4 regions of the Streptomyces inhibens genome follow, and region 1 is predicted to be linked to each of the others. Evidence: riboswitches for the same ligand, from Rfam matches in the RefSeq annotation. Region 1 holds a riboswitch; each other region holds the start of a gene.
What was found. Region 1 has a riboswitch for cobalamin ahead of metE (5-methyltetrahydropteroyltriglutamate--homocysteine S-methyltransferase). Riboswitches for the same ligand answer to the same signal wherever they lie in the genome.
Positions count from the first base shown of each region.

Region 2: linked by a shared signal. The riboswitch ahead of KI385_RS29805 (ribonucleoside-diphosphate reductase subunit alpha) and the one ahead of metE (5-methyltetrahydropteroyltriglutamate--homocysteine S-methyltransferase) in region 1 are both predicted to bind cobalamin.
Region 3: linked by a shared signal. The riboswitch ahead of nicT (Nickel transporter NicT) and the one ahead of metE (5-methyltetrahydropteroyltriglutamate--homocysteine S-methyltransferase) in region 1 are both predicted to bind cobalamin.
Region 4: linked by a shared signal. The riboswitch ahead of cobN (cobaltochelatase subunit CobN) and the one ahead of metE (5-methyltetrahydropteroyltriglutamate--homocysteine S-methyltransferase) in region 1 are both predicted to bind cobalamin.

Region 1 is NZ_CP084681.1:7,729,221-7,735,165, reverse strand. Features, by position in the region: gene KI385_RS34685 (aldo/keto reductase) at 1-850, opposite strand, end outside; cobalamin riboswitch at 959-1,176, shown strand; gene metE (5-methyltetrahydropteroyltriglutamate--homocysteine S-methyltransferase) at 1,336-3,660, shown strand; gene KI385_RS34675 (phosphocholine-specific phospholipase C) at 3,818-5,875, opposite strand.
Region 2 is NZ_CP084681.1:6,554,673-6,560,617, reverse strand. Features, by position in the region: gene KI385_RS29820 (GntR family transcriptional regulator) at 1-118, shown strand, start outside; gene KI385_RS29815 (DUF3311 domain-containing protein) at 275-535, shown strand; gene mctP (monocarboxylate uptake permease MctP) at 571-2,220, shown strand; cobalamin riboswitch at 2,516-2,664, shown strand; gene KI385_RS29805 (ribonucleoside-diphosphate reductase subunit alpha) at 2,827-5,259, shown strand; gene KI385_RS29800 (ribonucleotide-diphosphate reductase subunit beta) at 5,259-5,945, shown strand, end outside.
Region 3 is NZ_CP084681.1:3,213,180-3,219,124, reverse strand. Features, by position in the region: gene KI385_RS14855 (DoxX family protein) at 1-86, shown strand, start outside; gene KI385_RS14850 (VOC family protein) at 302-802, shown strand; gene nicT (Nickel transporter NicT) at 979-2,124, opposite strand; cobalamin riboswitch at 2,156-2,371, opposite strand; gene KI385_RS14840 (alpha/beta fold hydrolase) at 2,439-3,287, opposite strand; gene KI385_RS14835 (MarR family winged helix-turn-helix transcriptional regulator) at 3,284-3,949, opposite strand; gene KI385_RS14830 (hypothetical protein) at 4,069-4,434, shown strand; gene KI385_RS14825 (nucleoside/nucleotide kinase family protein) at 4,458-5,114, opposite strand; gene KI385_RS14820 (cupin domain-containing protein) at 5,174-5,632, opposite strand; gene KI385_RS14815 (TetR/AcrR family transcriptional regulator) at 5,779-5,945, shown strand, end outside.
Region 4 is NZ_CP084681.1:4,941,348-4,947,292, forward strand. Features, by position in the region: gene cobN (cobaltochelatase subunit CobN) at 1-3,031, opposite strand, end outside; cobalamin riboswitch at 3,068-3,200, opposite strand; gene cobG (precorrin-3B synthase) at 3,399-4,784, shown strand; gene KI385_RS22600 (precorrin-8X methylmutase) at 4,859-5,491, shown strand; gene KI385_RS22605 (precorrin-2 C(20)-methyltransferase) at 5,494-5,945, shown strand, end outside.

The sequences.
Region 1 (5,945 bases):
GGCTCTCCTTGGTGGCGCCGATGATCGGGATGATGTTGCCGGGCCGGCTCCGCAGCCAGGCCAGCGCCACCTGCGCCGGGCTCCAACCGCCCTGTTCGGCGATCTCCAGGACCGCGGTGACGGTCCCCTCCTCGTTGTGGTCCTGGGTGTTCCCGTTGACGCTGTCCAGCCGGCCCGGCTCGCCACGGCGGTACTTGCCGGTGAGCTTGCCCGCCGCGAGCGGGGCCCAGGCCAGCACCGCGAGGTCGAAGGCGCGGGCCTGCGGGAGCAGTTCGCGCTCCGGCGTCCGCTCCAGCAGGTTGTAGCGCAGCTGCGAGCCCGCGAACGCGGTCCAGCCGCGCAGCTCGGCGAGGGTGTTGGCCTGCGCGATCTCCCAGGCCGGCCAGTCGGAGACACCGAGGTAGAGCACCTTGCCGGACCGCACCAGGTCGTCGAGCGCCCGCATGACCTCCTCGACCGGGGTGAAGTTGTCCCGGGCGTGCACCCACAGCACATCGAGGTGGTCGGTGCGCAGCCGCGCAAGGCTCGCCTCCACCGACCGGACCAGGTTCTTGCGGTGGTTGCCCGCCGCGTTCACATCGCCCTTGCGGGTCGCGCAGGTGTACTTGCTGGCCAGGACGAAGCTGTCCCGGCGGCCTTCGAGCAGTTCCCCCAGGATCCGCTCCGAGGCACCGCCGGTGTAGTTGTTGGCGGTGTCGATGAAGTTGCCGCCCGCGTCCGCGTAGGCGTCCAGGATCCGGGCGCTGGTGTCCCTGCCGGCGCCCCAGCCCCCTTCGTCGCCGATGGTCATGGCACCCAGGCTCAGCTCACTCACCCGCAGGCCGGTCTTGCCGAACAGTGTGTAGCGCAAGGCGTTCCCTTCGTTTCCTTCGCTCAGCTCGTGCACTCACGCTAGGAGCTGGAGCGCTCTCCAACGCAAGACGTGCCGTCGCGGGTGACCAAGTCACAGGTGAGGGCCTAGGCTGGCCGGTGCAACTGGTTCGCCCTGCCATCCGGGTAGGCGCGTCGTAAGAGGGAACCCGGTGGAAATCCGGGACTGCCCCGCAGCGGTGAGTGGGAACGACCGCCGTCATACGCACTGGATCCGGCCGGGTCCGGGAAGCGACGGCCAGTAGGTGTCCGCCCTTGGCGGATGTGCCCGCGAGTCCGAAGACCTGCCAGTGCCCCCGCGCCACCGGTGCGCGGGGCGATCTCGGTGACCTCGAGGGCGGGTCGGCGGACACATCAGGCGGCACGGGCGGCGAGAGCGCACCGTGTTCCGCCCGGTTTGCCGTCCCTTCGCGTCCTTGACCCGTCCCGAGGTCACATGGAGACACGCTCGCGAAGGAGAGTTCCGTGACCAGCACATCCGCAGCCGCGGCCGTACGGGCCACCGTGCACGGCTACCCCCGGCAGGGGCAGCACCGCGAACTGAAGAAGGCGATCGAGGGCTACTGGAAGGGCCGCGTCAGCGCCGATGCCCTCCGGAGCACCGCCGCCGAACTGCGCCGCGGCAATTGGCGGCAGCTCGCCGAGGCCGGTATCACCGAGGTGCCGACCGGCGACTTCTCGTATTACGACCATGTCCTGGACACCAGCGTGATGGTCGGCGCGATCCCGGCCCGGCACCGTGCCGCGGTCGCCGCCGACCCGTTGGACGGCTACTTCGCGATGGCCCGCGGCACACAGGAGGTGGCGCCGCTGGAGATGACCAAGTGGTTCGACACCAACTACCACTATCTCGTACCTGAGTTGGGGCCGGACACGGTCTTTGTCGCGGACTCCGCCAAGCAGGTCGGCGAGCTGACGGAGGCACAGGGGCTCGGTCTGGCCGCGCGGCCGGTGCTGGTCGGGCCGGTCAGCTATCTCCTGCTGGCCAAGCCCGCGCCCGGCGTCGCGGCCGGCTTCGACCCGCTGACGCTGCTCGACCGGCTGCTGCCCGTCTACGCCGAGGTGCTCGCCGATCTGCGGGCGGCCGGCGCCGACTGGGCGCAGCTGGACGAGCCGGCGCTGGTGCAGGACCGCTCCCCCGCCGTGCTGAACGCCGCGGCCCGCGCCTACCGTGACCTCGGCAGGCTCACCGACCGCCCGCGGCTGCTGATCGCCTCGTACTTCGACCGTCTGGGCGAGGCCCTGCCGGTGCTGGCCAAGGCACCGGTCGACGGACTGGCGCTGGACTTCACCGGCGCCGCTGCCGCCAACCTCAAGGATCTCGCGGCGGTCGGCGGGCTGCCCGGCAAGCGGCTGGTCGCCGGTGTCGTCAACGGCCGCAATGTGTGGATCAACAACTTCGAGCGGTCGCTGGCCACCCTGGGCACGCTGCTCGGCCTCGCCGACCGGGTCGATGTGTCGTCCTCGTGCTCGCTGCTGCATGTCCCGCTGGACGCCACCACCGAGCACGAGATCGACCCGCAGGTCGCCCGCTGGCTGTCCTTCGCCCGGCAGAAGACCACGGAGATCGTCACACTGGCGCGCGGACTGGCGCAGGGTACCGACAGCATCTCGGCCGAACTCATCGCCAATCGCGCCGACTTGGTGTCCCGGGCCGAATCCGCGCTGACCCATGACCCGGCGGTACGCGCCCGCGCCGCGGCCGTCACCGACGCCGACGGCCGCCGCTCCCGGCCGTACGCCGAGCGGGCCGTCGCCCAGCGCGCGCATCTGGGGCTGCCGCTGCTGCCGACCACCACCATCGGCTCGTTCCCGCAGACGGCCGAACTGCGCACCGCCCGCGCCGATCTGCGGGCCGGGCGGATCGGCACCGCGGCGTACGAGGAGCGGATCTCGGCCGAGATCCGCGAGGTCCTCGCCTTCCAGGAGAAGGCCGGTATCGATGTGCTGGTGCACGGTGAGCCGGAGCGCAACGACATGGTCCAGTACTTCGCCGAGCAGCTGACCGGCTATCTCGCCACACAGCACGGCTGGGTGCAGTCCTACGGCACCCGCTACGTCCGGCCGCCGATCCTGGCCGGGGACATCTCCCGTCCCGAGCCGATGACGGTGCGCTGGACCCGCTACGCCCAGTCGCTCACCGACCGGCCGGTCAAGGGCATGCTCACCGGCCCGGTCACCATGCTCGCCTGGTCCTTCGTCCGTGACGACCAGCCGCTCGGCGACACCGCCCGTCAGGTGGCGCTCGCCCTCCGCGACGAGGTGAACGACCTTGAGGCGGCGGGGAGTTCGGTGATCCAGGTCGATGAGCCGGCACTGCGCGAGACGCTGCCGCTGCGCGCCGACGGCCATGCGGAGTATCTGGCCTGGGCCACCGAGGCGTTCCGCCTCACCACCGGCGGGGTGCGTCCGGACACCCAGATCCACACGCATATGTGCTACGCGGAGTTCGGCGACATCCTCCGGGCCATCGACGATCTCGATGCCGATGTGATCAGTCTGGAGGCGGCCCGCTCCCATATGCAGGTCGCCGGGGAGCTGGCCACTGCCGGCTATCCGCGCGAGGTGGGGCCGGGGGTCTATGACATCCACTCCCCGCGCGTACCGAGCGTTGACGAGGCAACGACCCTGCTGCGCAAGGGACTTGACGCCATCCCCGCCGAGCGGCTGTGGGTCAACCCCGACTGCGGTCTGAAGACCCGCGGCTGGCCCGAGGTGCGGGCCGCCCTGGAGAACCTGGTCGCGGCGGCCCGCGAGGTCCGCGGCGGCCTGCCGGGCGCGGATTCCTGAGGTGACGGGGCCGGTACCCGACGCGCGGGTACCGGCCCCGGCCCTTCGGCCGTCGCCGCGCTCACGGACGTCCACGGACGCGGTCGGCAACGTCGGGGAGGCCGCGCAGCGGGTGACCGTGCCGGCCCGCGCCTGTCGCGCGGGCCGGTCCGGACCGTCAGCCGGTGATGATCGCCGGGTCGCTCACGCCCGGCCTGCCGTTCTCGACATGGCCGGCGAACCGGCGCAGGAAGGTGCTGTCCATGTCGCAGGTGACCGACACGTCGTACCAGCGCTTGCTGGCGCGCAGGTCCACCGGGTGCTTGACGGTGGCGCCCGCACGGACGGTGAAGGTCTCGCGCGCGCCGCCGTAGGCGTGGGTGAGGGTGAGGTGGCAGTCGGTGCTGCCGGGGTTGGTCATGGTGAGTTCGATGCGGCCGGCTATCGCGTCGTGCCGGGCGGTGACCTCGGGGCCGGTCTTGCCGCCGGCGCCCTTGAAGGTGCGCAGGAAGCCGTTCGGGCCGAAGACGGACAGATCGTAGGTGCCGTTGGAGTAGGACGTGTTCCAGGTGTCGGAGATCTTCTTGCCGGCCTCCGTGGTGTACGTCCAGGGGCCGTCGGTGCGGTTGCCCGCGGTGACGGTGAAGCAGGCGCCGGCGTTGTCGCCGCCGCTGAAGGTCAGCGTGTAGCGCCCGGTGGAGGGGGTTGCGGCCCCGTCGACCAGCGGTGCGTACGGCAGCGGGCGGGACGGCCGGGAGCCGGGCTCCTGCTTGGGCAGGACGGGGTTGGCGGGCGGCTTCGGTACGTAGCTGTCGTGGCGGTCCTTGTCCGGCGGCTGGTAGCCGTCGGTGTCCGGGAGGGTCGCCGGCTTGGTGTTCTCCAGGCTGAAGTCGAAGGCGGAGGTCAGGTCGCCGACGATGGCGCGTCGCCAGGGCGAGATGTTCGGCTCGTGCACACCGAAGCGGCGCTCCATGAACCGGATGATGGAGGTGTGGTCGAAGACCTCGGAACAGACGAAGCCGCCGGTGCTCCAGGGGGAGACGACGAGCATGGGGACGCGCTGGCCGAGGCCGTAGGGGCCGGCGGAGTAGCTCGCGTCGCCGTTGAAGTAGTCGAGCTTGGTGTCCACGGTGGACAGACCCCGGTCGGCGGAGGACGGCGGGAACGGCGGGACGATGTGGTCGAAGTAGCCGTCGTTCTCGTCGTAGGTGATGAACAGGGCGGTCTTGCTCCACACCTCGGGGTTGGAGGTGAGCGCGTCCAGCACCTGGGAGACGTACCAGGCGCCGTAGTTGGCGGGCCAGTTGGGGTGCTCGGAGAAGGCCTCGGGGGCGGCGATCCAGGAGACCTGGGGGAGCTTGCCGGCCTTCACATCGGCCTTGAGCAGGTCGAAGTAGCCGTCGCCCTGCTTGGCGTTGGTGCCGGTGCGGGCCTTGTCGTAGAGCGGGTCGCCGGGCTTGGCGTTGCGGTACTGGTTGAAGAAGAGCAGCGAGTTGTCGCCGTAGTTGCCGCGGTAGGCGTCGTCGATCCAGCCCCACTTGCCGTTCGCGTCCAGACCGTCACCGATGTCCTGGTAGACCTTCCAGGAGATACCGGCCTTCTCCAGACGCTCCGGGTACGTGGTCCAGCTGTACCCCAGCTCCTGGTTGCCGAGGACCGGGCCGCCGCCCGAGCCGTCGTTGCCGACGTGGCCCGAGAACATGTAGTAGCGGTTGGGGTCGGTCGCCCCCATGAACGAGCAGTGGTACGCGTCGCAGACGGTGAACGCGTCGGCGAGCCCGTAGTGGAACGGTATGTCCTTACGGGTCAGGTAGGCCATCGTCCCGGCGGACTTGGCGGGGATCCAGTTGTCGTACTTGCCGTTGTTCCAGGCCTTGTGGCCGCCCGCCCAGTCGTGGTCGAGGCCCTCGATGAACTGCATACCGAGGTCCTCGGCATCCGGGTGGTAGGGCAGCACCTCCTTGTTGCCGTCCGGCTGGTGCCAGACGGACTTCCCGCTCTCCAGGATGACCGGGCGCGGGTCGCCGAAACCGCGTACGCCCTTGAGCGAGCCGAAGTAGTGATCGAAGGAACGGTTCTCCTGCATCAGCACGACGACGTGCTCGATGTCCTTGATGGAGCCGGAGCGTCGCTTGGCGGGGATGGCTGCGGCACGGGCGATGCTGCTCGACAGGGCCGAGACACCCGCGGTGGCGCCGGCGATCTGGAGGAAACGCCGCCGATTCAGTTCAGGCATGAGTGTGGAAACCTCTTGAAGTGTGGGGCAGTTCGCGGACGGGGAGCGGTGCCGTGGGGTCGGGTAGGGG
Region 2 (5,945 bases), 1.2 Mb from region 1:
GCTGATGCTCTCCCGGCACTCCCTCGACGCCCAGGGCCAACCGGTGGAATGGGTGCGCTCGGTCTACCGCGGCGACCGCTACAAATTCGTCGCCCGACTGCGCCGCCCGACAGACTGATTCCGAGGCGCTGCGCCGCCGCTGACCGTGGACGACGCCTGCTCTCTGCCGCGGATTCTTCATACCGATATGCGGACAGCTAGTGACGCGCGCCACGGCCCTGCCATAGATTTCCAGCCGATTGCACAGGAGTTCGCCAGGGACGGAGCCACGCTCATGCCAGAGCCAGCCGCATCACCGACCAACAGACCGGTCATCACGCCGACACGTGTGGTGGCGGGGCTGTGCCTGCTCGCTCCGTTCGTGGCGATGCTGTGGGTGAGTTCGTACGCCAAGATCGAGCCGACGCTCATCGGGATCCCGTTCTTCTACTGGTACCAGATGCTGTGGGTGCTGATCTCGACCGTCCTGACGATGGTCGCGTACAAGCTCGTGCAGCGTGAGCAGCGCGCACGCAAGGGCGGTGCGGCCCAGTGACTCTCGCAACGACGGCGACGACGGCGACCACGCCACTGGCCGCCTCCTCGACCCAAGGCGTCAACGGCGTCGCGCTCGCCGTCTTCGTCTTCTTCTTCCTGGCCGTGACGGTCATGGGATTCCTGGCCGCCCGCTGGCGCAAGGCCGAGGAGTCCGCCAACCTGGACGAATGGGGCCTGGGCGGCCGCAGTTTCGGCACCTGGGTGACGTGGTTCCTGCTCGGCGGGGACCTCTACACCGCGTACACCTTCGTGGCCGTCCCGGCGGCGATCTACGCAGCGGGCGCGGCCGGCTTCTTCGCCGTGCCGTACACCATCCTCGTCTACCCCCTCATCTTCACCTTCCTCCCCCGGCTGTGGTCGGTCTCGCACAAGCACGGCTACGTCACCACCTCCGACTTCGTCCGCGGCCGCTTCGGCTCCAAGGGCCTGTCGCTGGCCGTGGCGCTCACCGGCATCCTCGCCACAATGCCGTACATCGCCCTCCAACTGGTCGGCATCCAGGCCGTCCTGGACGTGATGGGCATCGGCGGCGGCGAGAACACCAACTGGTTCGTCAAGGACCTGCCGCTGCTGATCGCCTTCGCCGTCCTCGCCGCGTACACCTACTCCTCGGGCCTGCGGGCGCCCGCCCTGATCGCCTTCGTCAAGGACGGCCTGATCTATCTCGTCATCGCGGTGGCGATCATCTACATCCCGATCAAGCTGGGCGGCTTCGACGCGATCTTCGACGCGGCCGGCAAGGCGTTCGCCGAGCCCGGCGCCGTACCCGGCAAGCCGCGCGGCGCGCTGACCACCGGCCCCAACGCCCAATGGGCGTATGCGACCTTGGCGCTCGGCTCCGCGCTGGCGCTCTTCATGTATCCGCACTCGATCACCGCCACGCTGTCCTCGCGCAGCCGCAATGTGATCCGCCGCAACACCACGATCCTGCCGCTGTACTCCCTCATGCTGGGCCTGCTCGCGCTGCTCGGCTTCATGGCGATCAAGGCCGGCACGGACATCCAGGGCAACCCGCAGCTGGCCATCCCGCAGCTGTTCGAGGACATGTTCCCCAGCTGGTTCTCCGGCGTCGCGTTCGCCGCGATCGGCATCGGCGCGCTGGTGCCCGCGGCCATCATGTCGATCGCCGCCGCCAACCTGTTCACCCGCAACGTCTACAAGGACTTCCTCAAGCAGGACGCCACACCGGAGCAGGAGCACAAGGTCGCCAAGCTCGTCTCGCTGCTGGTGAAGGTCGGCGCGCTGGTCTTTGTCCTCACCATGGACAAGACCGTCGCGATCAACTTCCAGCTGCTGGGCGGGATCTGGATCCTGCAGACCATGCCGTCGCTGGTCGGCGGTCTGTTCACCCGCTGGTTCCACCGCTGGGCGCTGCTCACCGGCTGGGCGGTCGGCATGCTCTACGGCACACTCGCGGCATACGGCGTGGCCAGCCCGACCCAGGCCCACTTCGGCGGCTCCAGCAAGGAGATCCCCGGCATCGGTGAGATCGGCTACATCGGCCTGACCGCCTTCGTCCTGAACGTCGTGGTGACCGTCGTCCTGACCTTCGCCCTGAAGGCCGCCAAGGTCCCTGACGGCGTCGACGAGACCAGCCCCGCCGACTACACCGCGGACGCCGGCGACGCGGGCGTCACGGCGGACCTGCCGCCCGCCACGGCGGGAGCTCCGGCCGGCCACTGAGCCACCGGCACCGCACCGGCGGATCACGGGCCGTCGCGTCCCTTCGGGGGCGCGGCGGCCCGTCGTCGTCCCGGCCGCCGAGCTCTGGAACGTGCGCGGGACCGGGAGCCGATACCGGGATTACGCTCCGGGCGTTCACCCGTGAGATGGCCTGAAGGACCCGCCCGGCCCGGCCCGCATGGCGTTTCCGGGCGCGTTGCCGACTCTGCCGGGCCCCATGGCCGTTCGCACACCAGTAGGAGTGGTATGAGGTGGCGACACAAGATGTGGGGGTGCATGCGGGGAGCAGCACAAGATGTATGCTCGTCCTCGCTGTCGCCGCAGGGGAATCCGGTGGGAATCCGGAACTGTCCCGCAACGGTGTGGGAGCGCGCTCAGTGGCCTGATGACGGCCCTGTCGCGCGTCCGTGAAGTCCGAAGACCTGCCGACGGTACGTCCTCACCGCCATCGGTGCGGACGTCGATACGTCCGGGCCCCGAGGGTTGGGCCGGTGGGCGCCGCGCGGTGTGCCCGCGCACCCCTGACCGTAACGGGGTGCCGCATGCGCGCGTGCGACCGTCGCGCCCCGCCCCTCCTGGCCCCCGCCGAGTGAGGGAGAGCATCACGTGACCATCGCGCCAACGGAGTCCGCGTCAGACGCCGAGGTAGTTCAGCCTGCGGTGGCCACGCCTCCTGCCCCCGCCGACGGGCCGGGCGTCGCGCTGCTGCGCACCCTGACCGAACTGACCGAGGATCTGGCCGCGACCGACCCCGGCAAGGTGGCCGCCGCCGCGCTGCGCGGCCGGCACGCGGGTTCCGACGAGGCCGAGCTGCGGTCGCTGGCCATCGACGCCGCGGCCGGTCTGATCGGCGACGAGCCGCAGTACTCCAAGCTCGCCGCGCGCCTGCTCACCCTCGCAATCTCGGAGGAGGCGGCCGAACAGGGGGCGGTCGCCTTCTCCGCCTCCGTCGAGGTCGGCCACCGCGAGGGCCTGATCGCCGACGAGACAGCCCGGTTCGTCCGCGCCCACGCGGCCCGGCTGGACGCGCTGGTCGACAAGGCACTCGCCGAAGGCGCCGACGACCGCTTCGGCTACTTCGGTCTGCGTACCCTGCACTCGCGCTATCTGCTGCGCCACCCCACCACCCGTCAGGTCATCGAGACGCCGCAGCACTTCCTGCTGCGGGTGGCCTGCGGCCTCGCGGAGAACGAGTCCGCGGCGGCGCTGGAGGACGTCGCCGAGCTGTACCGCCTCACCAGCTCGCTGTCCTACCTCCCCTCCTCCCCCACCCTCTTCAACTCCGGCACCCGCCACCCGCAGATGTCCTCGTGCTATCTGCTGGACTCCCCGCTGGACGAGCTCGACTCGATCTACGACCGGTACCACCAGGTCGCCCGGCTCTCCAAGCACGCCGGCGGTATCGGCCTCTCCTACTCCCGGATCCGCGCACGGGGGTCGCTGATCCGGGGCACCAACGGTCACTCCAACGGCATCGTGCCGTTCCTGCGCACCCTGGACGCCTCGGTCGCGGCCGTGAACCAGGGTGGCCGGCGCAAGGGCGCCGCCTGTGTCTACCTGGAGACCTGGCACGCCGACATCGAGGAGTTCCTGGAGCTGCGCGACAACACCGGTGAGGAGGCGCGCCGTACGCACAACCTGAACATCGCGCACTGGATCCCGGACGAGTTCATGCGCCGGGTGGAGGCGGACGGCGACTGGTCGCTGTTCTCGCCCTCCGACGTGCCGGAGCTGGTGGACCTGTGGGGCGACGAGTTCGACGCCGCCTACCGCAAGGCCGAGGCCGAGGGCCGGGCGCTCAAGCAGATCCCCGCCCGGGTGCTGTACTCCCGCATGATGCGCACCCTGGCGCAGACCGGCAACGGCTGGATGACGTTCAAGGACGCCGCCAACCGCACCGCCAACCAGACCGCGGAGCCCGGCCAGGTCGTGCACTCCTCCAACCTGTGCACGGAGATCCTGGAGGTGACGAACGACGGGGAGACCGCCGTCTGCAACCTCGGGTCGGTCAACCTCGCCGCGCACCTGGGCAACGAGGCCGCCGGCTGGGAGGAGGCGATGGACTGGGAGCGGCTGGACGCCACGGTCCGTACCGCCGTCACCTTCCTCGACCGCGTCGTGGACATCAACTTCTACCCGACCGAGCAGGCCGGGACCTCCAACTCCCGCTGGCGCCCGGTCGGTCTGGGCCTGATGGGCCTCCAGGACGTCTTCTTCCGGCTGCGGCTGCCGTTCGACTCGGCCGAGGCACAGGCGCTGTCGACCCGGATCTCCGAGCGCATCATGCTCGCGGCGTACGAGGCGTCCGCCGACCTCGCCGAGCGGCACGGCCCGCACCCGGCCTGGTCCGCGACCCGCACCGCCCGCGGTGTGCTGCACCCGGACCACTACCCGAACGCCGAGCCCCGCTGGGCGGACCGCTGGGCGGCGCTGCGCACCCGTATCGCGGCGACCGGAATGCGTAACTCCCTTCTGCTGGCGATCGCGCCGACCGCGACCATCGCCTCCATCGCGGGCGTGTACGAGTGCATCGAGCCGCAGGTCTCCAACCTCTTCAAGCGCGAGACGCTGTCCGGAGAGTTCCTCCAGGTCAACGCCTATCTGATCGAGGAGCTCAAGGCGCTGGGGATGTGGGACGCACGGACCCGTGACGCGCTGCGCGAGGCCAACGGCTCGGTGCAGGACGTCAGTTGGATCCCCGAGGAGATCCGGGCGCTGTACCGCACCGCCTGGGAGATCCCGCAGCGCGCCCTGATCGACATGGCCGCGGCCCGTACGCCCTACCTCGACCAGAGCCAGTCGCTGAACCTCTTCATGGCCTCGCCCACCATCGGCAAGCTCAGCTCGATGTACGCCTACGCCTGGAAGCGCGGCATCAAGACGACGTACTACCTGCGCTCCCGCCCGGCGACCCGGATCGCCCAGTCGGCCCGTGGCGGCGCCGCCGCCACCCCCGTCCCCGTACCGCAGCAGGCCACCGACCCCGAGGCCGTCGCCTGCTCCCTGGAAAACCCCGAGTCCTGCGAGGCCTGCCAGTAATGACCACCGCGCCTGAAACCAACGCCGCAACGGCGCACACCGCCACCTCCGGCACGAAGAACCTCCTCGACCCGGGCTTCGAGCTGACCCTGCGTCCGATGCGGTACCCGGACTTCTACGACCGCTACCGGGACGCCATCAAGAACACCTGGACCGTGGAGGAGGTCGACCTCCACTCCGACGTCGCCGACCTCGCCAAGCTCTCCCCGGGCGAGCAGCACATGATCGGCCGGCTGGTGGCGTTCTTCGCGACCGGCGACTCGATCGTCGCCAACAACCTCGTGCTGACGCTCTACAAGCACATCAACTCCCCCGAGGCGCGGCTGTACCTGAGCCGTCAGCTCTTCGAGGAGGCGGTGCACGTCCAGTTCTATCTGACGCTGCTGGACACCTACCTCCCCGACCCGGAAGACCGCTCCGCCGCCTTCGCGGCCGTGGAGAACATCCCGTCCATCCGGGAGAAGGCCGAGTTCTGCTTCAAGTGGATGGACTCGGTCGAGAAGATCGACCGGCTGGAGTCGAAGGCCGACCGCCGCCGGTTCCTGCTCAACCTGATCTGCTTCGCGGCCTGCATCGAGGGGCTGTTCTTCTACGGCGCCTTCGCCTACGTCTACTGGTTCCGCTCGCGCGGTCTGCTGCACGGGCTGGCCACCGGCACCAACTGGGTCTTCCGCGACGAGTCCATG
Region 3 (5,945 bases), 4.5 Mb from region 1:
TGCGTGCGCACCGGCTGGCCTACGGCGTGGCGGCGTTGCTGCTGGGTGCGGTGATCGCCGGAGGGGTGCTGCTCGTCCGGAAGTGAACCCCGGGGAGCGCCCTGGAGGTGAGCGCCTCGGCCTGAGGGCGAGAAGTACGCCATTGCCGGGGTCTCCGGCCGCTCGAACTCCGGCCGGAGATCTACTGGGCAGGCCGAGGCGGGCGAAGTAGAGCAGAAGCAGAGCGAAGTAGAGCAGGGGCAGGACAAGGAGTGCGGTGGCGCCCGGGCGGTGCCGCGGCGGGAGATCGGGGAACAGTCTTATGGCCGTACGTCGGCTCAATCATGCGGTGCTGTATGTCCGGGATGTGGTGCGGTCCGTCGCCTTCTACACCGAGACCCTGGGGCTCACGGTGGATGTCGAGATACCGGGGCGGGCCGCTTTCCTCAGCGCGCCCGGCTCGCTCAACGATCACGATCTGGGGCTGTTCGCGGTGGGCCCCGACGCGCCGGGACCGGAGACCGGGCGGGTCGGGCTCTACCACCTGGCCTGGGAGGTCGGCACGCTCGGCGAACTCGCCGCGACAGAGGCGCAGCTCACCGAGCGCGGCTCCCTGGTCGGCGCCAGCGACCACCTTGTCGCCAAGTCCCTGTACGCCAAGGACCCGGACGGCAACGAGTTCGAGGTGATGTGGCGGGTCCCGCGGAAGGACTGGCCGGGCCCGGACCAGGCGAACCGGCTGGTCCCGCTCGATCTCGCGGCGGCTCTGAAGCGCTGGGGGCCGGATCTGGTGACGGGGGCGGCGGCCGGTTCGGCCACGTGAGAGGCGTGGTGGCCGACTTGGGCAGGTGACGGAGGCGGCGGCCGCGTTGGGCGGGTGGCGGGAAGTTCCTGGCCAAGCCGGCCGGGATCCCGGGCCCCGGTGGCCCCCTGGCCCCGGCGCCCGACGGTGTACGTACGGGGCTCCAGGGGAGCGGGGTGCCTCAGACGCCAGAGGGCTCAGGTGGTTGAGGAGGCCGACGTCGCCCGGTCCGCCGAGTCCGTTCGCTCGGCCCGCTGCGCCCAGCGCCTTTCGACGCCGGCCAGCCGCCAGTACGCCAGCGCCGCGGCCCACACCACCACGAACAGGCCGACGATGATGAAGCCGACATTGTCCAGGTCGAGGGTGGAAATCCAGCCGGTCAGCGGGTCGTTGAGGGCGAGCTTGTCGTGCAGCACGGTCACCAGCTCGATGGTGCCGATGAAGAAGGCGACGGCGATCGACAGACCGGTGATGGTGAGGTTGTAGTAGACCTTGCGCACCGGGTTGGAGAACGCCCACTGGTAGGCGAAGTTCATGAACGTGCCGTCGAGGGTGTCGAACAGGCTCATTCCGGCGGCGAACAGCAACGGCAGACACAGCACGGCGTACCAGGGAAGGCCGGCCGCGGCGCCGCTGCCCGCCATCACCATCAGGGTCACTTCGGTGGCGGTGTCGAAGCCGAGCCCGAAGAGGAAGCCGAGCGGGAACATCTGGCCGGGGCGGGAGATCGAGCGGGTGAACCGTCCCAGGAAGCGGTTCATGAAGCCGCGTGAATCGAGGCGCTGCTCCAGCTCGGTCTCGTCGTAGCGGCCGTCGCGCATCCCGCGGAAGACCCGCCAGATCCCGGCCAGCGCGATGAGGTTGAGGGCGGCGATGAGGTAGAGGAACGTCCCGGAGACCGTGGTGCCGATGGTGCCCAGGATTTGGTGGGTACGGGACTGGTCGTTGAGCAGGGTGCCGGCGAGCTGGGCGCCGCCCGCCACCAGGGCGGCCATCGCGACGACCACGCTGGAGTGGCCGAGGGCGAACCAGAAGCCCACCGAGACCGGCCGCTTGCCGTCGGCCATCAGCTTGCGGGTGGTGTTGTCGATGGCTGCGATGTGATCGGCGTCGAAGGCATGCCGCATACCGAGGGTGTACGCGGTGATGCCGAGGCCCACGCCGAAGACCTGGCTTCCGACGGAGTAGTGGTTCGGGACCACGAGCAGGAAGAGCACGCCGAAGGCGACGATGTGCAGGCCGGCTATGACGGCCATCAGGCCCGCGGTACGGATGGTGTCCTGCCGGCGCCAGCGGAATGCGGCGGGGGCGGGGGTGTTCGGGGTATCGGTGGACAGGGCCATCCGGCGGTCACGCTCCAGCACCTCGTGGATCAGTTCGTGAGATGCCGTGGCCGGTCTCCTGGCTTACGGGTACACGTGTCCGTCCCCGCCTTCCCGGCCGCGGGATGCGGTCAGTGGCGCCGTACACGCACCGGGCGCATACGGAAAGGGCTGGAAACTCCCCGATCACAGTGGCGAGGGCCGCTCCGGCCTGGGACCACAAGGTCCGTCACCGGTCTTCCCGAACACCACGGCCCGGCCACTCTAGCGGCCGTCGGGGAGAGATGGCGTGTGGGGGCGTTCCCGCAGGTGAGGGGGGCGGTGGTGCCGCGAAGTCAGTAGTCCAAGGAGGAGAGAAAGGCGTGCAGTTCATGGTCAAAGAGAGCGGGGTTCTCCAGGTTGACCATATGGCCCGCGCCCGGTATTCGGACTCTTCGGGCGCGGGGCACGGTCAGCGCTATCGCATGGGCATTGGCGGAGATGTCCGTACTGTCGAGGTCGCCGTCGAACACGACCGTCGGCACCCGGATCTCGCCCAGGCGGTCGGCGGCGCCGACTTCCAGGGGCATGCCGGCGCCCACTCCATCGGCGTGCACCTCCACATTGGCCTCGGCCGATGCGCGCATCCGCTCGCGGAATCCCGGGTGCACGGCGGACGGTTCGCGATGCGGCCCGTCCACCCACATCCGCAGGAAGTGCTCGACATACCGCTCCGCGCCGTCCGGTGCGCCGATGGCCGCCACCTGCTCCCTGATGTGTGCCAGGACGAAGGGATCGGTGAAGGCGCGACCGCTGACCCCGGGGGAGGCGAGCGCAAGGGCCGTCACCCGGTCCGGGTGGGCTATGGCGGCGTCCAGCGCGACCCGCGCACCATGGGAAAGGCCGACGAGCACGGCACTGGGGACATCGAGCGCGTCGAGCAACGCGCACAGGTCGTCATGGTTGGCGTAGTCCCCGGCCACGGTGGAGGAGAGGCCATGGCCGCGGGAGTCGTAGCGGATCGCGCGCAGGCCGGAGTTCACCAGCCAGGCGAACTGCTCGTCCCACATGTGCTGGTCGAGCATGCCGCCGTGCAGCAGCACCACCGCGGGGCCCGCGCCGGCCGTCTCGTAGAACAGCTCGCCGTCGTCGACCGGCACGATCCCGTTGTCGATCTCGGACCAGGCGGTGATTGGTCGGGTCATTCTCCGGGCCGTCCTTTGCGTGCCAGATGCGGTGGGGTGGGTGGGCTGTCATCGGCTGAGTTGCCGTTACTGCTTTTACTGCTTGTACTGCCGTGGCTGTCGTAACCAGCCTGACTGTCTTGACTGCCCTGACTGTCGGTTTCCTCCCGTGGAACGCGCGAGCCGTTCGCCAGGTGCCGGAATTCCTCGCCGATCCGGTCGAGTACGTGCAGTGCGGTGCGGATGTCCTCGGCGGGCAGATCGGCCAACCGCTGCCGCAGCTCCGTCGCCTCGAACTCCTGGATCCCGCGTATCACCTCCGTGCCTTCGGCGGTGAGCCGGATCAGGGACGAGCGGCGGTGTGCGGGATTCGGTGCCGTCACGACCAGGCCCAGCTCCGCGGCGTGGTTCACCCAGCGCTGCACCGGCTGTCGGTCGAGGCCCATCGAGCGCGCCAACTGCGGCACGGTCCGGGGGCCTTCGCTGCGCAGGGCGTCCAGCAGCGCGTGTTCACCGGCGGTCATGCCCGTGCCCGTCAACTCGCGCTCCACCGCGCGCACGACCGTGCGGTGCAGCGGCCACAGGCGTCGGATGACGCCGTACAGCAGGTCTTCGGGCGGCGTCGGTCCCCCGTCGCCATCCACCTCAGCATCCATTTCAGCATCCACCTCAACGACACTCATGATGTCATGATGACATCGGTGATGTCGTTTGGGAAGGGTGCGATGACGGAAAGGAGTTGATGAGGCGGCGGGCATGCCGAGACCCGCGCGATTGATCGGTGAGAAAGGCGGGACGGCGGATGAAGGTGGGTCTGTTGCGTGCGGTCGGGGTGGCCACGGCCGTGTACGGGGTGGCGGTGACGGCGGTGCCCGATCTGCTGGCGCGGCCCTCGGGGCTGGTCGATGACGAGGGGCGGACCGCGCGGGCGACCCGGACCTCGCTGCGCCCGCTGGCCTGGCGGGACGCGGCGAGCGGGCTGGTGATGGCGCTGGCTCCCCGGGGGCCGGCGCTGCGCACCGCCGCGTATGTACGGATCGCGGCGGACTTCGGGGACGCCGTACTGCTCGGTGCGACGCTGCCGGGCCGGGACCGGAAGCTGAAGGCGGCGGCGGTGTCCGTGGGGTGGGGTGCGCTGTCGGTGGCCGGTCTGCTCGCCGGCGGGTAGGGGCGACGGGGCAGAGGGAGGGGCTATTCGTCCGGTGGAGGAGGGGCTTCTGCGGGCGTAAAGGTGATGACGAGGTCGGCGCGGTCGCGAGTGGCCGCCACGACACGGGCGTTGGCCTCGTCCGAGGCATGCACGAACCGCTCGGCGTCGGCGCGCGGGCGCCCGAAGCGCTCATGGCGGTCGACCAGCCGCCGGATCCGCTCCGCGGCGTCCAGCTCCACGTACCAGACCTCGTCGAGCAGTGCGCGGATCCGCGACCAGGGAGGGGAGTCGAGGAGGAGGTAATTGCCCTCGGTGACGATGAGCGGGACATGCGGTGCCACGGGGATGCTGCCGGCGACCGGTTCCTCGATGCGGCGGTCGAAGGCCGGGGCGTAGACGGCGGTGTCCGGCTCCGGCGAGCGCAGGCGCGCCAGCAACGCCGCGTATCCGGCGGGGTCGAAGGTGTCCGGCGCGCCCTTGCGGTCCGTACGGCCGAGGCGGTGCAACTCCGCCTCGGCGAGGTGGAAACCGTCCATCGGGACGAGCGCCGCCTGTCCGGCCAGCTCGGCCACGAGGTGGGCGGCGAGGGTGGACTTGCCGGCGCCGGGCGGGCCGGTGATGCCGAGCAGCCGGCGCCGGGCGGGAGTCGCGGAGGCGGCGAGCCGACGGGCGCGGGAGAGGAGGTGCCGGGGATCCATGGTGCGTCCATCGTGCCCGATCGGCGGGTTGCCCGGTACGGCCCGATGCTCCCCGCGGCTCAGCCGTGGTACTCCATGCCGTATTGCGCGCCGATCTCGTTGAGGCGGCCGAGGTCGGGGTGGCCGCCCTTCATGACGACCGGTCCGGCCTCGAACATGTCCTCCACGAACTGCTCCCAGCCGCCCGGCGAGGAGATCTGCAGACAGCGGGCGGGCGGCTGCGAGGCGTTGCGCAGGGCGTGCGGGACGCCGTGCGGCAGCAGGGTGCACATGCCGGGGGTGAGGCGGTAGGTGGCGCCGTCGAAGTCGACCTCCATCTCGCCTTCGAGGACGTAGACGAATTCATCGGCGTCGTGGTGGATGTGCGGCGGGATGTCGACGTCGAGCTGGTTCTCCAGGATGGCGAGCCGGCCCTCGGTGTCGGTGGTACGGGCCTTGACGGCGAAGCCGGGCGGCAGGGGGATGCGTCCCGGTCGCCGTTCGCCGGGCTGTAGGACGTGGAAGCGCTCCTTGGACATGGTGATCGCCGGTCCTCTCTCCGGGGTTCTCCGGATCTTGTGCGGATCCGCCTTTGCTGCGCGCCGGATCCGCTGCGCGTCTGTGTGTGCATACGTGGAACCGGAATCCGATTCCGTTTAAGGAGCGTAGCAGTAGCATCGGCGATGTGGCACCCTCTTCGACCTCCCCCACCCCTCACCGCAGGCCGCGCGCCGACGCCGAGCGCAACCGCACCCGAGTGCTGGACGCCGCGCGGGAGGTGTTCCGTGCGCGCGGCGACGAGGCGCAGATGCCCGAGGTCGCCCGCGCGGCGGGGGTGGGCATCGGGACGGT
Region 4 (5,945 bases), 2.8 Mb from region 1:
CCGGACGGCCCTCCAGACCGCGGCCGTACGCGTAGCCGCCCCAGACGGTGTAGACCTCGGCGAGGTCGGCGTCGGTGCGCCAGTCGCGGGAGTCGATCAGCTGGAGCAGGCCCGCGCCGTACGTTCCCGGGCGGGAGCCGAAGATACGGGTGGTGGCGCGGCGTTCGTCACCGTGCTCGGCCAGGTCGGCCTGCGCATGGGCCCGTACGAAGTTGTCCTCCGCCGGCTCGTCCAGCGAGGCGGCCAGCCGTACCGCGTCGTCCAGCAGGCCGATGACGTGCGGGAAGGCGTCGCGGAAGAAGCCGGAGATGCGGAGGGTGACATCGATACGGGGGCGGCCCAGCTCGCCGAGGGCAATGGCTTCGAGGCCCATGACACGACGGGAGGCGTCGTCCCATACGGGGCGCACGCCCAGCAGCGCCAGCGCCTCCGCCACATCGTCACCGGAGGTCCGCATGGCGCTGGTCCCCCACAGGGACAGCCCCACCGACTGCGGCCAGTCGCCGTTGTCGGTGCGGTAGCGCGTAAGGAGGGAGTCGGCGAGGGCCTGGCCGGTCTCCCAGGCGAGCCGGGAGGGCACGGCCTTGGGGTCGACGGAGTAGAAGTTACGGCCCGTCGGGAGGACGTTGACCAGGCCGCGGAGCGGGGAGCCGGAGGGGCCGGCCGGGACGAAGCCGCCGGCCAGCGCGTGCACCGCGTGGTCGAGTTCATCGGTGGTGGCGGCGAGGCGGGGGACGACCTCGCGGGCGGCGAAGTCGAGGATGTCGGCGACCGCGGCCGGGTGGCCGGCGGCGATACCGGCCACCGCCGCCGGGTCCCAGTCGGCGTCCTCCATCGCCTGGACCAGGGCGCGGGCCTTCTCCTCGGCCTCGTCGGCCGTCGTACGGGTCGCGGCGGACTCGTCCAGACCGAGCGCCTCGCGCAGACCGGGCAGGGCGGACGTACCGCCCCAGATCTGGCGGGCGCGCAGGATGGCGAGGACGAGGTTGACGCGGGCCTCACCGGCCGGGGCGCCGCCCAGGACGTGCAGACCGTCGCGGATCTGGGCGTCCTTGACCTCGCAGAGCCAGCCGTCGACATGCAGCAGGAAGTCGTCGAAGCCGTCGTCGTCGGGGCGGTCTTCCAGGCCGAGGTCGTGGTCGAGCTTGGCGGCCTGGATCAGGGTCCAGATCTGGGCGCGGATGGCCGGCAGCTTGGCCGGGTCCATGGAGGAGATGGCCGCGTACTCGTCGAGCAGCTGCTCCAGGCGGGCGATGTCGCCGTACGACTCCGCGCGGGCCATCGGCGGGACGAGGTGGTCGACGAGGGTGGCGTGCACCCGGCGCTTGGCCTGGGTGCCCTCGCCGGGGTCGTTGACCAGGAAGGGGTAGACGAGCGGGAGGTCGCCGAGGGCGGCGTCGGGACCACAGGCGGCGGACAGGCCGGCGTTCTTGCCGGGCAGCCACTCCAGGTTGCCGTGCTTGCCCAGGTGGACCATCGCGTCCGCGCCGAAGCCGCCGTCGTCGGCGGAGGCCGCGATCCAGCGGTAGGCCGCCAAGTAGTGGTGCGAGGGCGGCAGATCAGGGTCGTGATAGATCGCGATCGGGTTCTCGCCGAAGCCGCGCGGCGGCTGGATGAGGATGAGGAGATTGCCGCGGCGCAGGGCGGCGAGCACGATGTCGCCCTCGGGGTTGCGGCTGCGGTCGACGAACATCTCGCCGGGCGGCGGCCCCCAGTGCTGCTCCACCGAGTCGCGCAGCTCCTGCGGCAGCGTGCCGTACCAGCGCCGGTAGTCGGCGGCCGGGATCCGGACCGGGTTGCGGGCGAGCTGCTCCTCGGTGAGCCACTCCTGGTCGTGGCCGCCGGCCTCGATGAGGGCGTAGATCAGCTCGTCACCGTCGCCGGACTCCAGGCCCGGGACCGGCTCCGTACCGAAGTCGTAGCCCTCGGACCGCAGACGGCGCAGCAGTTCGACGGCGGAGGCCGGGGTGTCCAGCCCGACCGCATTGCCGATACGGGAGTGCTTGGTGGGGTACGCGGACAGCACCAGCGCCAGCCGCTTCTCGGCGGCCGGGATGTGGCGCAGCCGGGCGTGGCGCACCGCGATCCCGGCGACCCGGGAGGCACGCTCGGGGTCGGCGACATAGACCGGAAGGCCGTCCTCGTCGACCTCCTTGAAGGAGAACGGGACGGTGATCAGCCGGCCGTCGAACTCGGGGACGGCGATCTGCGAGGCGGCGTCCAGCGGGGACAGGCCCTCGTCGTTCTCCTCCCATGCGGCGCGCGACCCGGTCAGGCACAGGGCCTGGAGGATCGGTACGTCGAGGGCGGCCAGCGCGCCCGCGTCCCAGGACTCGTCGTCGCCGCCGGCGGAGGCCTCGGCGGGCTTGGTGCCGCCCGCGGCGAGGACCGTGGTGACGATGGCGTCGGCGGCCCGCAGTGCCTCGATCAGCTCGGGCTCGGGGGCGCGCAGGGAGGCGACGAAGAGCGGGAGGGCACGGCCGCCCGCCTCCTCGATCTGCTCGCACAGGGCCCGTACGAAGGCGGTGTTGCCGCTCATGTGGTGGGCGCGGTAGTAGAGCACGGCGACCAGCGGGCCGCTCTCACGGCGGGCGTCCCACTCCAGGTGACCCCAGGACGGGGCGGGCGCCGGCGACTCGAAGCCATGGCCGGTCAGCAGCACCGTGTCGGAGAGGAAGCGGGCGAGCTGGTCGAGGTTGGCGGGACCGCCGTGCGCCAGGTAGGCGTGCGCCTCGGCCGCGATGCCGACGGGGACCGTGGACTGCTCCATGAGCTGGGCGTCGGGGGCCTGTTCACCGGTGAGCACGACGACCGGCCGGTGCTGGTCCTCTGCGAGCAGCAGATCCAGCCCCTCCTGCCAGGCGCGGATACCACCGAGGAGGCGTACGACGACGAGGTCGACGCCCTCCAGCAGCGCGGGCAGCTCGGCGACGTCGAGGCGGGCGGGGTTGGCGAGCCGGTACGGCACGGGGCCCGTGGCCGCGCGGGCGCTGAGCAGGTCGGTGTCGGAGGTCGACAGCAGCAGAAGCATGCGAGCGCAGGCCTTCCTCGGGGTGTCCGCGCCCCGGGTGGTCGTAAGGACGGCGGGAGTTCCTGGCTCGCCCGGCACAGGCCGGGTTCACAGTGGCGGGACCGCGCCGGATTCTCACCGGGCTTCCTCCCTAGGGCCGTAAGACCCTGCGCCGTCGCTGGCGTCCGGCGGGTCAGCCGACCCACCGACCTGCATAGTAAGGGCTGCGGCCGGGGGAGGTAAGCGGGCCTGTGCGGCTGCCCGCCCGGGGCGCGCCTCCCGGGTCCGTGGCCGGGCCCGTGGCACGGATCCGCCCCGGGGTTCCGGCCGGGTCCGTGGCCGGATCCGCCCCGGATCCGCGGGGCGCGTCGTCGGTATGCTCGCCGCCATGCCGCCCTCCCCCTCGATACGGCCCCAAGGGGCCGAACCGCCCATACGGGACCGCGGTGACGCCTGCCCGGGAGCGCTGCGGCTGCACTCCGCCGCCGACGGGCACCTCGCCCGAGTGCGGCTGCCCGCCGGTAACTTGACGGTACGTCAGGCAACTGCGCTGGCCGACGCCGCCGACCTGCTCGGCGACGGCCATCTCTCCCTGACCTCCCGCGGCAACGCGGAGCTCCGCGGCCTCGCGGACGACTGTGGCGCCCGGCTCGCCGGCCTGCTGCGCGACGCCGGCCTGCTGCCCTCCGAACGCCACGAACGCATCCGCAACATCCTCGCCTCCCCACTGGCCGGGCTGGACCATCACACCCCCGCTGACGTGCGGTTGTGGGCCCGGGAGCTGGACACCCTGCTCTGCACGAGCGAGTCCGCGACCGCGCTGTCCGGCCGGTTTCTCTTCGTCCTGGACGACGGGCGGGGCGATGTGGCGGCGCTCGGCGGCGATGTGACCTTGGTCGCAGAATCGGGCGGGGGCCCGGCTTCCGGTGGCCCGGCCGGGCCCGGGGGCGGCGCCCTGCTGCGGGTCGGTGACGATCCGGCGGCGCTGCGGATCGCCGGCGCCGACCTACCGCGCGCCGCGCTCGCCGCCGCCGCATGCTTCCTGACCACCGCCGGGGCGAGCGGCAGCGGCGCCTGGCGGGTCCGCGAACTCCCCGACGGATACGGCCTGACGGCCCATGCCGTGGCGGACGGGCTGCGGGCGGCGGGCATCGCGGCGGAGTACGTGGCGGACGGTCCGCGGGCGGCCGTCATCAGGTCCGCGTACGCGGACTCCTCCGCCCCCGGCGTCATCGAAGGCCCCGACGACCGACGCGCCTTGTCGGTCCTGGCGCCGCTCGGCCGGCTGACCGTCGCCCAATGGCGCCTGCTGACCGCCATCGCCGCCGACGACGGATCCGGCGAACTACGCCTCACGCCCTGGCGCGGCATCGTCATCCCCGGACTGCCGGCCACCGCGGCCGCCCCCCGGCTGCGCGAGCTGGCCGCCGCCGGCCTGATCACCGACCCGGCCTCCCCCTGGCACCGCATCAGCGCCTGCACCGGCCGCCCCGGCTGCGCCAAGTCCCGCACCGACGTACGCGCCGACGCGGCGGCCGCGCTCACCAAGGGCACACCGGCCCCCGGCGAGCTCTCCGTAAAGGACCTGCCCCTACAGGGCCTCCACAAGGGCCTACCCGTCCACTGGTCCGGCTGCGAACGCCGCTGCGGCCACCCGCACGGCACCTGGGTCGACGTCCTGGCAACGGCCGAGGGCTACCGGACATCGGTCGTACGGGACGAGGCACACCCCACCGCCCCGGCCCCGGTACCGGCACCCCACCCGACATCGTGAACTCCCCAGGCAGCCCCATGAACCACCCCACGCGCCACCCCGCACCCGACACCCCCAACACCTTCGAGGCCACAGTGACCGCGTTCGACTACGAGAAGGACGGTGCGGCGATCTACCGCCAGTCCTTCGCCACCATCCGCGCCGAGGCGGACCTCGCCGGTCTGCCCGCCGACGTCAGCCAAGTCGCGGTCCGCATGATCCACGCCTGCGGCATGGTCGACCTGGTCCGCGATCTGGCCTTCACGCCCGATGTGGTGGCAGGCGCCCGTAAGGCGCTGCGCGCCGGTGCGCCGATCCTCTGCGACGCCAACATGGTCGCCAGCGGCGTCACCCGTAAGCGGCTGCCGGCCGACAACGAGGTGCTGTGCACCCTCGCCGACCCGTCGGTGCCGGAGCTGGCCGCCCGGATGGGCACCACCCGCAGCGCCGCCGCGCTGGAACTGTGGCGGGACCGTATGGAAGGCGCCGTAGTGGCGGTCGGCAACGCCCCCACCGCGCTCTTCCGCCTCCTGGAGATGATCGAGGAGGGCGCGCCCCGCCCCGCCGCCGTCCTCGGCATACCCGTCGGCTTCATCGGCGCGGCGGAGTCCAAGGACGCGCTCGTCGCGCACCCGTCGAAGCTGGACCACATCGTGGTGCGCGGGCGCCGGGGCGGCAGCGCCATGGCCGCGGCCGCGATCAACGCCATTGCAAGCGAGGAAGAGTAAGCGTGAGCGAGCAGCAGGCAACAGGCGCCGGGAACGGACCGCGGGCCACCGGCAACGGGGGCGCCCCGGAGGCGACGGTCCCCGGCCGTCTCTACGGCGTGGGCCTCGGCCCCGGCGACCCGTCCCTCATGACGATCCGCGCCGCGAAAGTCATCGCCGAGGCCGATGTCATCGCGTACCACAGCGCCCGGCACGGACGCTCGATCGCGCGCTCCATCGCGGCCGAGCACCTCCGCGCCGACCACATCGAGGAAGCGCTGATCTACCCGGTCACGACGGAGTCGACCGACCACCCGGGCGGCTACCGCGGCGCCCTGGACGACTTCTACGAGACCGCGGCGGCCCGCCTCGCCACCCACCTGGACGCCGGCCGCACGGTAGCCGTCATCTCCGAGGGCGACCCGCTCTTCTACGGCTCCTACCAGCACATGCACAAGCGGCTGGCCCACCGCTA